DNA from 3 places in the Pseudomonas rhizosphaerae genome. Region 3 is predicted to be linked to each of the others. Evidence: predicted binding sites of a transcription regulator. Region 3 holds the regulator's gene; each other region holds the start of a gene.

Region 1 (3,278 bases), 240 kb from region 3:
CTGTTCGATAGTCAGGATGAATTCCAGATTTCATAATCATTACCTCGCGCCATTTGTAGATGTTATACCGTAACATCTGCATAGGAAGCTGTCGATGGGTCTCTATCAGTCCGAAGGCGTTGGTGGATGCGCTGCTGATTTGCGACTAAGCAGCAGTAGCGGCGCAGCGGCGCTGGGGAATCCCAAGTAGGTGGCGCACATCAAGGAATCGCGCCACAGATTGCGCCAGATGTTGGCGCGATTCTCGAAATCGCGCCACAATTGCGCCACGCCTTTATCGAATCGCGCCAAATATCAGCTCACGCGTAGCTTTCACACCAAGCTGAAAATACTCGCTTCCCCAGTCTGCATGTCATAGGCGACTAACGCTTCCTGAACGGCATCGGCGCTGCACACGATTTCACCCTGTCTGTTCCAGACGGCGGAACAGCCCGCCGCAACACAGTCATCGGCGGCCCCTACACAGTTTGCCATCAGTACCGTCATGGAATGCTTTTTAGCAATCATCGGATAATGCTCGTTAGCCAAGGCAGTCCCGCGTTCAGACTTCGCCACGCTTGCCAGATACACCTGAGCACCCGACTGTGCAGCTTCTTGGGCGTGGCTTGGCTGCAGTGATTCGTAGCAAATAGCAGGGGCCAAGACGACATCTGCGTGATTCAGCACAAGCTTGCGGCTACCGGCGGCGAAGAACGGTAATTCGTCGGCATGCAGAAGCTGTTTTGAGTAGCAGGTACGCGGCTGTCCAGGCTGGAAACTGATCATGCTGATTTCGATACCCTCGCGTCCCTGGGTGGGCGCGCCCACGGCGATGAGCATCCCATATCGATCGCTCAGTTGCTGGAACTCATCAAGACGGCTATCGCTCGTATCCATCGCCAAGGTATCAGCCAGCCTTGGCTCGTAACCGGTGAGGGAAAGCTCGGGAAAGAGCACGAGATTGGCGCCCAAATTTGCGGCCTGCTGGATGGCAGCCATATGTTTGGCGATGTTTGCTTCACAGTCGCCCGGTACGGGGCGGATTTGCGCGGCGATCAGCTTCATTTGCTCTTTCTCTTCAACGTGTAGTGACGGCTCTGAGGCGAATGAATCTGTGCCGAGAGCGAACTCAAAAAATACAGGGCTAGCTTGCACCAAACTGTGCGCTGATCGCCCAGCTTCTCGGCAAGCCGCTCAAGTTTCAACGCCTGGCGTGGATAGCGTATTACAACAATCTATTCGCAGTCCGGAGCTTCTACATGTTCTCCCACTTGAAAGTCCGCACAGGCATGATCGGCGTGTTGGTGTTATTCGTTATCGCGCTGATGTTCTCGATCGTCAACAGTTGGTCATCAGCGGTGCGCAGCTATGATCAGGTCGACGAGCTCAGGCACACTTCACAACAGATTGACGGCATCAACAATTCCCTGCTGTTGGCCATCCGTACCAGTGCCAATGTGTCATCGGCGTTCATCGAAACCGTGGGCGGTCGATTCGAGGATGCAGAAGCCCGGCTGGTGCGCAGTGAAGGCATCTGGAACGATGCCATTGCCAAACTCAATGCCTCGACGGCCGATATACGCGACCCGAAACTTCAGGCGCTCGCCGACGACTTGAAGGCCGCGTTCGCCGAGTACGGCACCGCCATCGTCGGCCAGCGCGCCGCCACTCGTGCACGCTCGGCGGACCAGTATTTCGTGGTCAACATCAGCGCTGGCAAGGGCATGACCAAACTTCAGGAAATCCGCGTGAATCTGGTCGGCGCCCTGGATGCTCGTGCCGCTGAGATCAACCAGGACGCCAGTGACCGCCTGGCGACCGCCAAGCGGCTATCCCTGGCACTGGCGTGTATCACGCTGGCGCTGGCGGTGATTTGCTGGATGTTCATCTCCGGCCGTGTACTGCGCCCGCTTCGTGAAGCCGGCGAGCACTTCAAACGCATCGCCAACGGCGACCTGACCCAAGAGGTCGTGGCCACGGGCCGCAACGAGATCGGTGACTTGTTCGTCGAGCTTCAGCGCATGCAAGCCAGCCAGCGCAACACCCTGATCCTGATTTCCGGTTCCGCGACCCAGCTGGCCTCGGCGGCCGAAGAGCTCAACGCGGTGACCGAAGAAAGCAACCGTGGCCTGCAGCAACAAGACATGCAACTTGAACAAGCCGCCACTGCAGTCAACCAGATGACCAGCGCCGTCGAAGAAGTCGCGCGCAATGCCGTGTCCACTTCGCAAGCGGCGACAGCGTCAAACACGCTGTCGGAGAAAAGCCGTCAACAGGTTCGCGAAAACATCGCCGGTACTCAGTTGATGACAACTGAAATCCAGGGCAGCGCAGAGCGTATCCAGCAACTGGCCGGCGAAGTACGCAACATCGGCAAGGTACTGGACGTTATCCGTGCCGTGTCGGAGCAGACCAACCTGCTGGCCCTCAATGCCGCCATTGAGGCCGCCCGTGCCGGTGAGGCGGGGCGCGGTTTTGCCGTGGTCGCCGATGAGGTGCGAACGCTCGCCTATCGCACTCAGGAGTCCACCCGCGAGATCGAGCAGATGATCGGCAGCGTGCAGACCACTGCCGAGCAAGCTGTCGACTCGATGCGCGATAGCACCCTGCGTGCGCAAGGGACTCTGGAAATCACACAAGCCTGCGGCGCGGTACTGGAAGACATCTTTGCTGCCATCGGTCAGATCAACGAACGCAATCTGGTCATCGCCAGTGCCGCGGAAGAGCAGGCTCAGGTCGCCCGTGAAGTGGACAGCAACCTGGTCGCCATTCGTGACCTGTCCGCGCAGTCTGCGGCCGGCGCCCTGCAGACCAATGCGGCAAGTCACGAGCTGTCGCGTCTGGCGGTCGAATTGAACGACCTCGTGTCTCGTTTTCGTACCTGAGTGAACCGAGATCAGATATAGGCTCCGACCACCCGCTTTACGGTGGTCAGCGCCTCACGCAGTGTCTCCATGCTCACCGAACCGAGCGCCAGCCGTATGGCATGAGGGACATGAGCCGAGGTGCAGAACGGCTCGGCCGTCGAGACCGACACGTGTTCGCGCATCAATTCCAGGGTGACCTGGTCCGCCCTTGCGTCCTCCGCCAGCGGCAGCCACAGAAAGTACGAAGCGGGGTGACGTATCACGGGCAACCCTGACAGCAGCGAGTCGGCCAACGCCTGCCGGGCTCGGGCATCTGCGCGCTTTTGCGTTTCCAGTGCGGCGACCGTGCCATCGTCGAGCCAAACGCAGGTGATGGCCGTCATGACGCCTGGGGTGTTCCAGGTCGTGGCCTTGACCGTGCGCTTCAAAGCG
Region 2 (3,278 bases), 1.2 Mb from region 3:
TAATGGCATCCAGGCTGTTCGACGCCGCATCGGCCGACTGCAAGCACTCTTGGGCGCGCTGCCTGCCGGCCTTCATCTGCTCGACAGCAGCCGAGGTGGCCGATTGCAGCTCCTGGATAATCCGGCGGATTTCCTCGGTCGAGTTCTGCGTGCGTGAAGCCAGGGTCCGCACCTCGTCGGCGACCACGGCAAAGCCACGGCCCTGTTCCCCGGCACGGGCGGCTTCGATGGCCGCATTGAGGGCCAGCAGGTTGGTCTGGTCGGCGATATTGCGAATCACCTCGATGACCCCGCCGATCTGCTGGCTGTGCTGGGCCAGCGCCGAGACTTTCTGCGCGCTGCGCTCCACTTCGTCGGCCAGAGACTCAATGGTGACTTTGGTTTCGTGCATCTGTGCCAGGCCGGCATGGGTGGACTGGCTGGCCTGCCCGGCAGCGTGGGCGGCGCCTTCGGTGTTCTGCGCCACGTCGGCAACGCTGGCGGTCATCTCGTTGATGGCCGTGGCCACTTGTTCGGTCTCGCCTTGCTGAGTGCTCATCGCGCGCTTGGCACTGTCGATGGAGACACCCATGCGCGCAGCGGCGTCGGAAACGGACTGCGAGCTGCGCTCGACCTGGGTCAGCGAGCTGCCGAAGGCTTGTACCATGCGGTTCAGGCTGTTGCCCACGTCGGCCATTTCGTCTTTTCCGCGAACCTGGACGCGTGTGCTCAAGTCACCTTGGGCGATGAGCTGGGTGGCCTGCAGCACATCTTGAATGCTGCGACGCATGGCACTGTAGATGCCGCAGAAAACGTACACCAGCAACAAGCCGACGACAGCGAACATGCCGAGAATGAACAGGCGTTCCGATGTCTTTTCCTGAGCCCGATAGGCCAGGCGGTTGAGCAGCTCTTCCTGCAGCGTGTCTTGCGCCTTGTACAGCTCGGCCACCACCGTGTTGCCCTTGGCGGGTACGTTCTGCACGTTGACCAGCGTATCGCTGGTGGAGGACGTGACCGCATCAAGATCGGCACGGAAGCCGGTCAGGCTCATGAACGCACTGTCGATGGGTGCCTGAATGCGATCGGCCAGCGCGGGCTCTCGGCGACGCAGCAATTCCAGGCTTTGCTGCAACTCCTTGTGGATCAGCAACTCGTTCTTGAGCATCGACTTGATCACGCCACGCGTTGCCGGGCTCAACGGCTGCCCTTCACGCAGCCCGCTGGCCAACCCACGCAATTGCCCGACGATGTTGATCTGCCGGGGCAAACGTAGCGTACTCAGGTCGATCATGAACAGCGAGGCGTAATCCTCATCCAGCACCATGCCGGAGGTGGCCGAAACGTAGTAGACGAAATTGAGCGTCTCGGTCAGTTGGTCGTTCCATCCATCGAACATGCCGCTCGGATCGACGCCGGGCTTGGCCGACGACATCAAGCGCGTAGCCGAGGCATGCAGGCGCTCCACGCGATCGCCGGTCTGCAAGGCGTCGTTGAACTGGCCATCGGTGGTCGCCAGTTTCGAGAACGCAGCCTCGATCTTCGCCTGGTTGGCCAGGACATCAGCCTGCGCGGTCTGGTCGCCGCTGAGCAAACGGTTGGTCAACGCGCGTTGCATCATGGACAGGCGCAGGATCGGCGTTACATCCAGCAGGTAGCGCTGGCCGGTCTGCTCCGAGCGTATGACCGCCAGGCTGTCATTGAGCTGAACGATGAAGCGGGTACCGAGCAGGAGCAGCGGGACCAGAACGATGAAGGCAAGTACCGCGAATTTTGTCGGGAAGCGTAGCCGGTTGGCCAATGTGACGGCAGGAGCAAGGATGTTCATAAAGTTCTCACAGCCCGGAATGGGTCGGTTTGTTGTGGGTCTTGGGTGAGAACGGTCCATTTTCTCGGACGCCGGGCTCTGTCTGGCCCTTTGGCTGATCACAAGTGTTCTGTGGTCAAACGTGCGTATCGGTAGGCATCGAGATAACTTTACAAAAAATTGTACAATTAATTATTTTTGTATGACTTTTGAACCTTATGTTTTGACCGATGTCATTGCGACATCACTGCAGCCGCATAAAATAAAGATTGAATCCTCACAGAAAATGTTATTTAAATAACACAAATAACAGCCGTGGATGCTTCCGTCGGCGCTGGCGAGGTCACAACAACAATGAGCAAGATTGCAGTCATCGGCAGCAACATGGTCGATCTGATTACCTACATCGATCGCATGCCTGCCCAGGGTGAAACCCTCGAAGCACCCCGTTTCGCCATGGGCTGTGGTGGCAAAGGCGCCAATCAGGCTGCGGCTGCGGCGCTGCTGGGGGCTGACGTGCTGATGCTGAGCAAGGTGGGCGACGACGGCTTCGCCGACACCACCCTGGCCAATTTCCAACGCCTGGGTATCGACTCGCGCTTCGTCGAGCGCGTACCGGGCGTATCCAGCGGCGTTGCACCGATCTTCGTCCAGGAGAACTCCCACAACAGCATCCTGATCGTCAAAGGCGCCAACGCGCACCTGCAGCCAGCCGACATCGACCGCGCCGAGGCACAGCTACGCGACTGCGCCTTGATCGTGCTGCAGCTGGAAATCGAACTGGCAACCGTCTACCACGCCATCGAATTCGCCCGTCGCCATGCCATCGCCGTGCTGCTCAACCCCGCCCCTGCCCTGGCCGGTCTGAGCAACGACCACCTGGCGCTGCTGGACTTCCTGATCCCCAACGAAAGCGAACTGGCCCTCATCAGCGGGTTGCCGGTGACCTCTGCCGAAGAAGCTGCACAGGCGGCGCGGACATTGGTGGCCAAGGGCATGCGCCACGTCATCGTCACCTTGGGCGAGCAAGGCGCTTTGTACGTGGGCGCCGAAGGCGAGTGGCAGGTTCCCGGGGTCAAGGTCGAGGCACGCGACACCAGTGGCGCAGGCGATGCCTTCATCGGTTGCTTTGCCCGTCACTGGAGTCAGGACCGAGATATTCGCCAGGCAATGCACCAGGCGGTGGCCTACTCCGCCTGTTCGGTCACCGGCCTGGGCACACAATCTTCCTACCCCGATGCGGCTACGTTCGCACGGTTTCTCGATACATCGGCCCGCTGAACCTCACCAGCACTCTCGCGGAGAACAATAATGAATAAGCCTGCGCTGCAACAAACCCCGGACGGGTTCTACCTGAACCGCACGCCGTGGTTCGCCTTCATCCTGCTGTGTCTGATCTTCGCCCTGTGGGCCGCTGCGGCCGGCATGAACGATGTGCTCATCGCTCACTTCAAGAAGGCCTTCCTGCTCAGCGACTTCCAGTCGGCTTTCG
Region 3 (3,278 bases):
CGAACCGCTCGAAGAAGGCGGCGTGATCGCCATGGTCGGTCCTGCCGGCATGGGCAAGACCACCACCCTGGCCAAGCTGGCAGCGCGCTATGTGCTCAAGTACGGCTCCCAGAGCGTGGCGCTGGTGAGCATGGACAGTTTTCGCATCGGTGCCCAGGAGCAGCTCAAGACCCTGGGCCGTATTCTCAATGTTTCGGTGACTCAGGTCGATCCGGGCCAGTCATTGGTACAGGCGCTGGAACCCCTGCTGCGCAAGCGCGTGGTGTTGATCGACACCGCTGGCCTGCAAGCCAGCGATCCGGCACTGCGCATGCAGCTCGAGAGCCTGGCCGGGCGTGGGATCAACGCCCGCAACTACCTGGTGCTGGCAACCACCAGCCAGAAGCAGGTACTCACCGCGGCTTACCACAGTTACAAACGTTGCGGTCTGGCCGGGTGCATCCTGACCAAACTCGATGAAACGGCCTGTCTCGGCGAAGTGCTGAGCCTGGCCATCAGTCAGGAACTGCCGATTGCCTATCTCACCGATGGGCCGCGCATCCCCGACGACTTGCATTTGCCGCGCCGGCACCAGTTGGTCAGCCGCGCGGTCAGCGTGCAAATGCAAGAAGAGCCCAGCGAAGAGGCCATGGCCGATATGTTCGCAGGGCTCTACCACAGCCCCGACAAGCGAGTTGGCTGAGGTGAAGAACGTTAGGCAAGCACAATCTTCCTGCATCGTAGGGTTGCCAGGAAATACTCGAGCAATCGAACTGGCAGCCACTGGTGTGGCCTCGGTCTAGACAAGGTAAAGAACGAACATGGGCAGCATGCATCCCGTACAGGTGATCGCGGTGACCGGCGGCAAAGGTGGCGTCGGCAAGACTAATGTGTCAGTGAACTTGTCCCTGGCGTTGGCCGAGCTCGGCCGCCGGGTCATGTTGCTGGACGCCGACCTTGGCCTGGCCAACGTCGACGTGTTGTTGGGCCTGACCCCCAAGCGCACCCTGGCGGATGTGATCGAAGGCCGCTGCGAACTGCGCGACGTGATGTTGCAGGGCCCTGGCGGAATCCGCGTCGTGCCGGCGGCTTCCGGCACCCAGAGCATGGTCCACCTGACCCCGGCCCAGCATGCCGGTCTGATCCAGGCCTTCAGCGATGTGGGCGACAACCTCGACGTGCTGATCATCGACACGGCCGCCGGCATCGGCGATTCGGTGGTCAGCTTCGTCCGCGCGGCCCAGGAAGTCCTGCTGGTGGTGTGCGACGAGCCCACCTCGATCACTGACGCCTACGCCCTGATCAAGCTGCTCAACCGCGACTACGGCATGAACCGTTTCCGGGTCCTGGCCAACATGGCGCAGAGCCCTCAGGAAGGGCGCAACCTGTTCGCCAAGCTGACCAAGGTGACCGATCGCTTCCTCGACGTTGCCCTGCAGTACGTCGGCGCCGTGCCGTACGACGAGTCGGTGCGCAAGGCCGTACAGAAGCAGCGCGCCGTCTACGAGGCATTTCCCCGCTCCAAATGCTCGCTGGCCTTCAAGGCCATCGCGCAGAAGGTAGACACCTGGCCGTTGCCGGCCAATCCCCGCGGCCACCTGGAGTTCTTCGTCGAACGCCTGGTGCAGCAAACCAGTGCAGGGCCCGTATCATGAGCGCCAGCGGATACCGTATGTACAGCAAGGCGTCGCGCGACTCGCAGCAGCATCAGCTGATCGAGCAATACGCACCGCTGGTCAAGCGCATCGCCTATCACCTGCTGGCGCGACTGCCGGCCAGCGTGCAGGTGGAAGACCTGATCCAGGCCGGCATGATCGGCCTGCTGGAGGTCTCGACCAAATACGATTCGAGCAAGGGCGCCAGTTTCGAGACCTATGCCGGCATTCGTATCCGCGGCGCGATGCTCGACGAAGTGCGCAAGGGTGACTGGGCGCCGCGTTCGGTACACCGCAATACGCGCATGGTCAGCGACGCCATTCGACGAATTGAATCGAAAACCGGCCGCGACGCTAAAGATCACGAGATTGCGGCCGAACTCAATCTGAGTCTGGATGATTACTACGGGATCCTGAACGATACCCTGGGCAGTCGCTTGTTCAGTTTCGACGACCTGCTGCAGGACGGCGAGCACGAGGGCCTGCACGAAGACGGCGCCAGCGGTTCGCTGGAGCCTTCGCGGGATCTGGAGGACGAGCGCTTCCAGGGCGCGCTGGCCGAGGCCATCGCCAACCTGCCCGAGCGGGAAAAGCTGGTCTTGTCGCTGTATTACGACGAAGAGCTGAACCTCAAGGAAATCGGCGAGGTACTGGGTGTCAGCGAGTCGCGCGTCAGCCAGCTGCACAGCCAGTGCGCCGCGCGACTGCGCGGGCGCCTGGGGGAGTGGCGGGCACGCTGAAGTACTGGGTTTCCCAAGCGTTCGGGGCTGGTCTGCAGTGGTAGTGGATGTAATCGGATTCGATTGTTATGCACGTCCAGGGGCTGGGCGTGTTCAAGACTGCTGGAGGTCTAATTGGACAAGAACATGAAAATCCTCATCGTCGACGATTTCTCGACGATGCGGCGCATCATCAAGAATCTGCTGCGTGACCTGGGCTTCACCAACACCGCCGAGGCCGATGATGGCAACACGGCCTTGCCGATGCTGCTCAGCGGTAACTTCGATTTCCTCGTCACCGACTGGAACATGCCCGGCATGTCCGGCATCGACCTGCTGCGCCAGGTGCGTGCCGACGATCGCCTCAAGCACCTGCCGGTGCTCATGGTGACCGCCGAAGCCAAGCGCGAGCAGATCATCGAAGCCGCCCAGGCCGGGGTCAACGGGTATGTGGTCAAGCCTTTCACTGCGCAAGTGCTGAAAGAAAAAATCGAAAAGATTTTCGAGCGCGTCAATAGCTGAATTCTGCAACGGGGGCGCAATGGATCACAAACAAAGCACATTGGGGGACTTCGAGTCGACCCTGAAGAAACACGCCGTGGAGCTGGTGGACAGCCTTGAAAAAGGCCGGTTCGGTGAAGCGGTGCAATTGATCCACGAGCTGAACCAGACCCGCGACCGCGGCCTGTACCAGGAAGTGGGCAAGCTGACGCGCGAGCTGCACAGCGCCATCGTCAGTTTCCAGATCGATCCGAACATTCCCCAGGCCGAAGAAGTTTCGCAGATCACCGATGCGACCGAACGCTTGTCGTATGTGGTGCGCCTGACCGAGAGCGCGGCCAACCGGACGATGGACCTGGTCGAGCAGAGCACGCCGGTGCTCAACACCTTGAGTGCCGAGGCCAGCGCCTTGAGCGTCGACTGG

The links. Region 3 encodes FliA, which starts transcription of late flagellar genes. Its sites were predicted from a motif close to CTAAAGTTTNNNNNNNNNNNGCCGNTAA; they were not measured.
Region 1: LT40_RS01510 (methyl-accepting chemotaxis protein) is a predicted target of FliA. The motif match lies at 1,173-1,200, and genes of this name have one in related genera.
Region 2: LT40_RS08020 (methyl-accepting chemotaxis protein) is a predicted target of FliA. The motif match lies at 1,933-1,960, and genes of this name have one in related genera.

Annotation. Positions count from the first base shown of each region.
Region 1 covers NZ_CP009533.1:321,174-324,451, forward strand. The annotation lists gene LT40_RS01500 (type B 50S ribosomal protein L31) at 1-34, opposite strand, end outside; gene LT40_RS01505 (carbon-nitrogen hydrolase family protein) at 313-1,044, opposite strand; gene LT40_RS01510 (methyl-accepting chemotaxis protein) at 1,239-2,864, shown strand; gene LT40_RS01515 (aminotransferase-like domain-containing protein) at 2,876-3,278, opposite strand, start outside.
Region 2 covers NZ_CP009533.1:1,777,080-1,780,357, reverse strand. The annotation lists gene LT40_RS08020 (methyl-accepting chemotaxis protein) at 1-1,807, opposite strand, end outside; gene rbsK (ribokinase) at 2,141-3,067, shown strand; gene fucP (L-fucose:H+ symporter permease) at 3,098-3,278, shown strand, end outside.
Region 3 covers NZ_CP009533.1:557,247-560,524, forward strand. The annotation lists gene flhF (flagellar biosynthesis GTPase FlhF) at 1-682, shown strand, start outside; gene fleN (flagellar synthesis regulator FleN) at 801-1,634, shown strand; gene fliA (RNA polymerase sigma factor FliA) at 1,628-2,374, shown strand; gene LT40_RS02510 (chemotaxis response regulator CheY) at 2,501-2,875, shown strand; gene LT40_RS02515 (protein phosphatase CheZ) at 2,895-3,278, shown strand, end outside.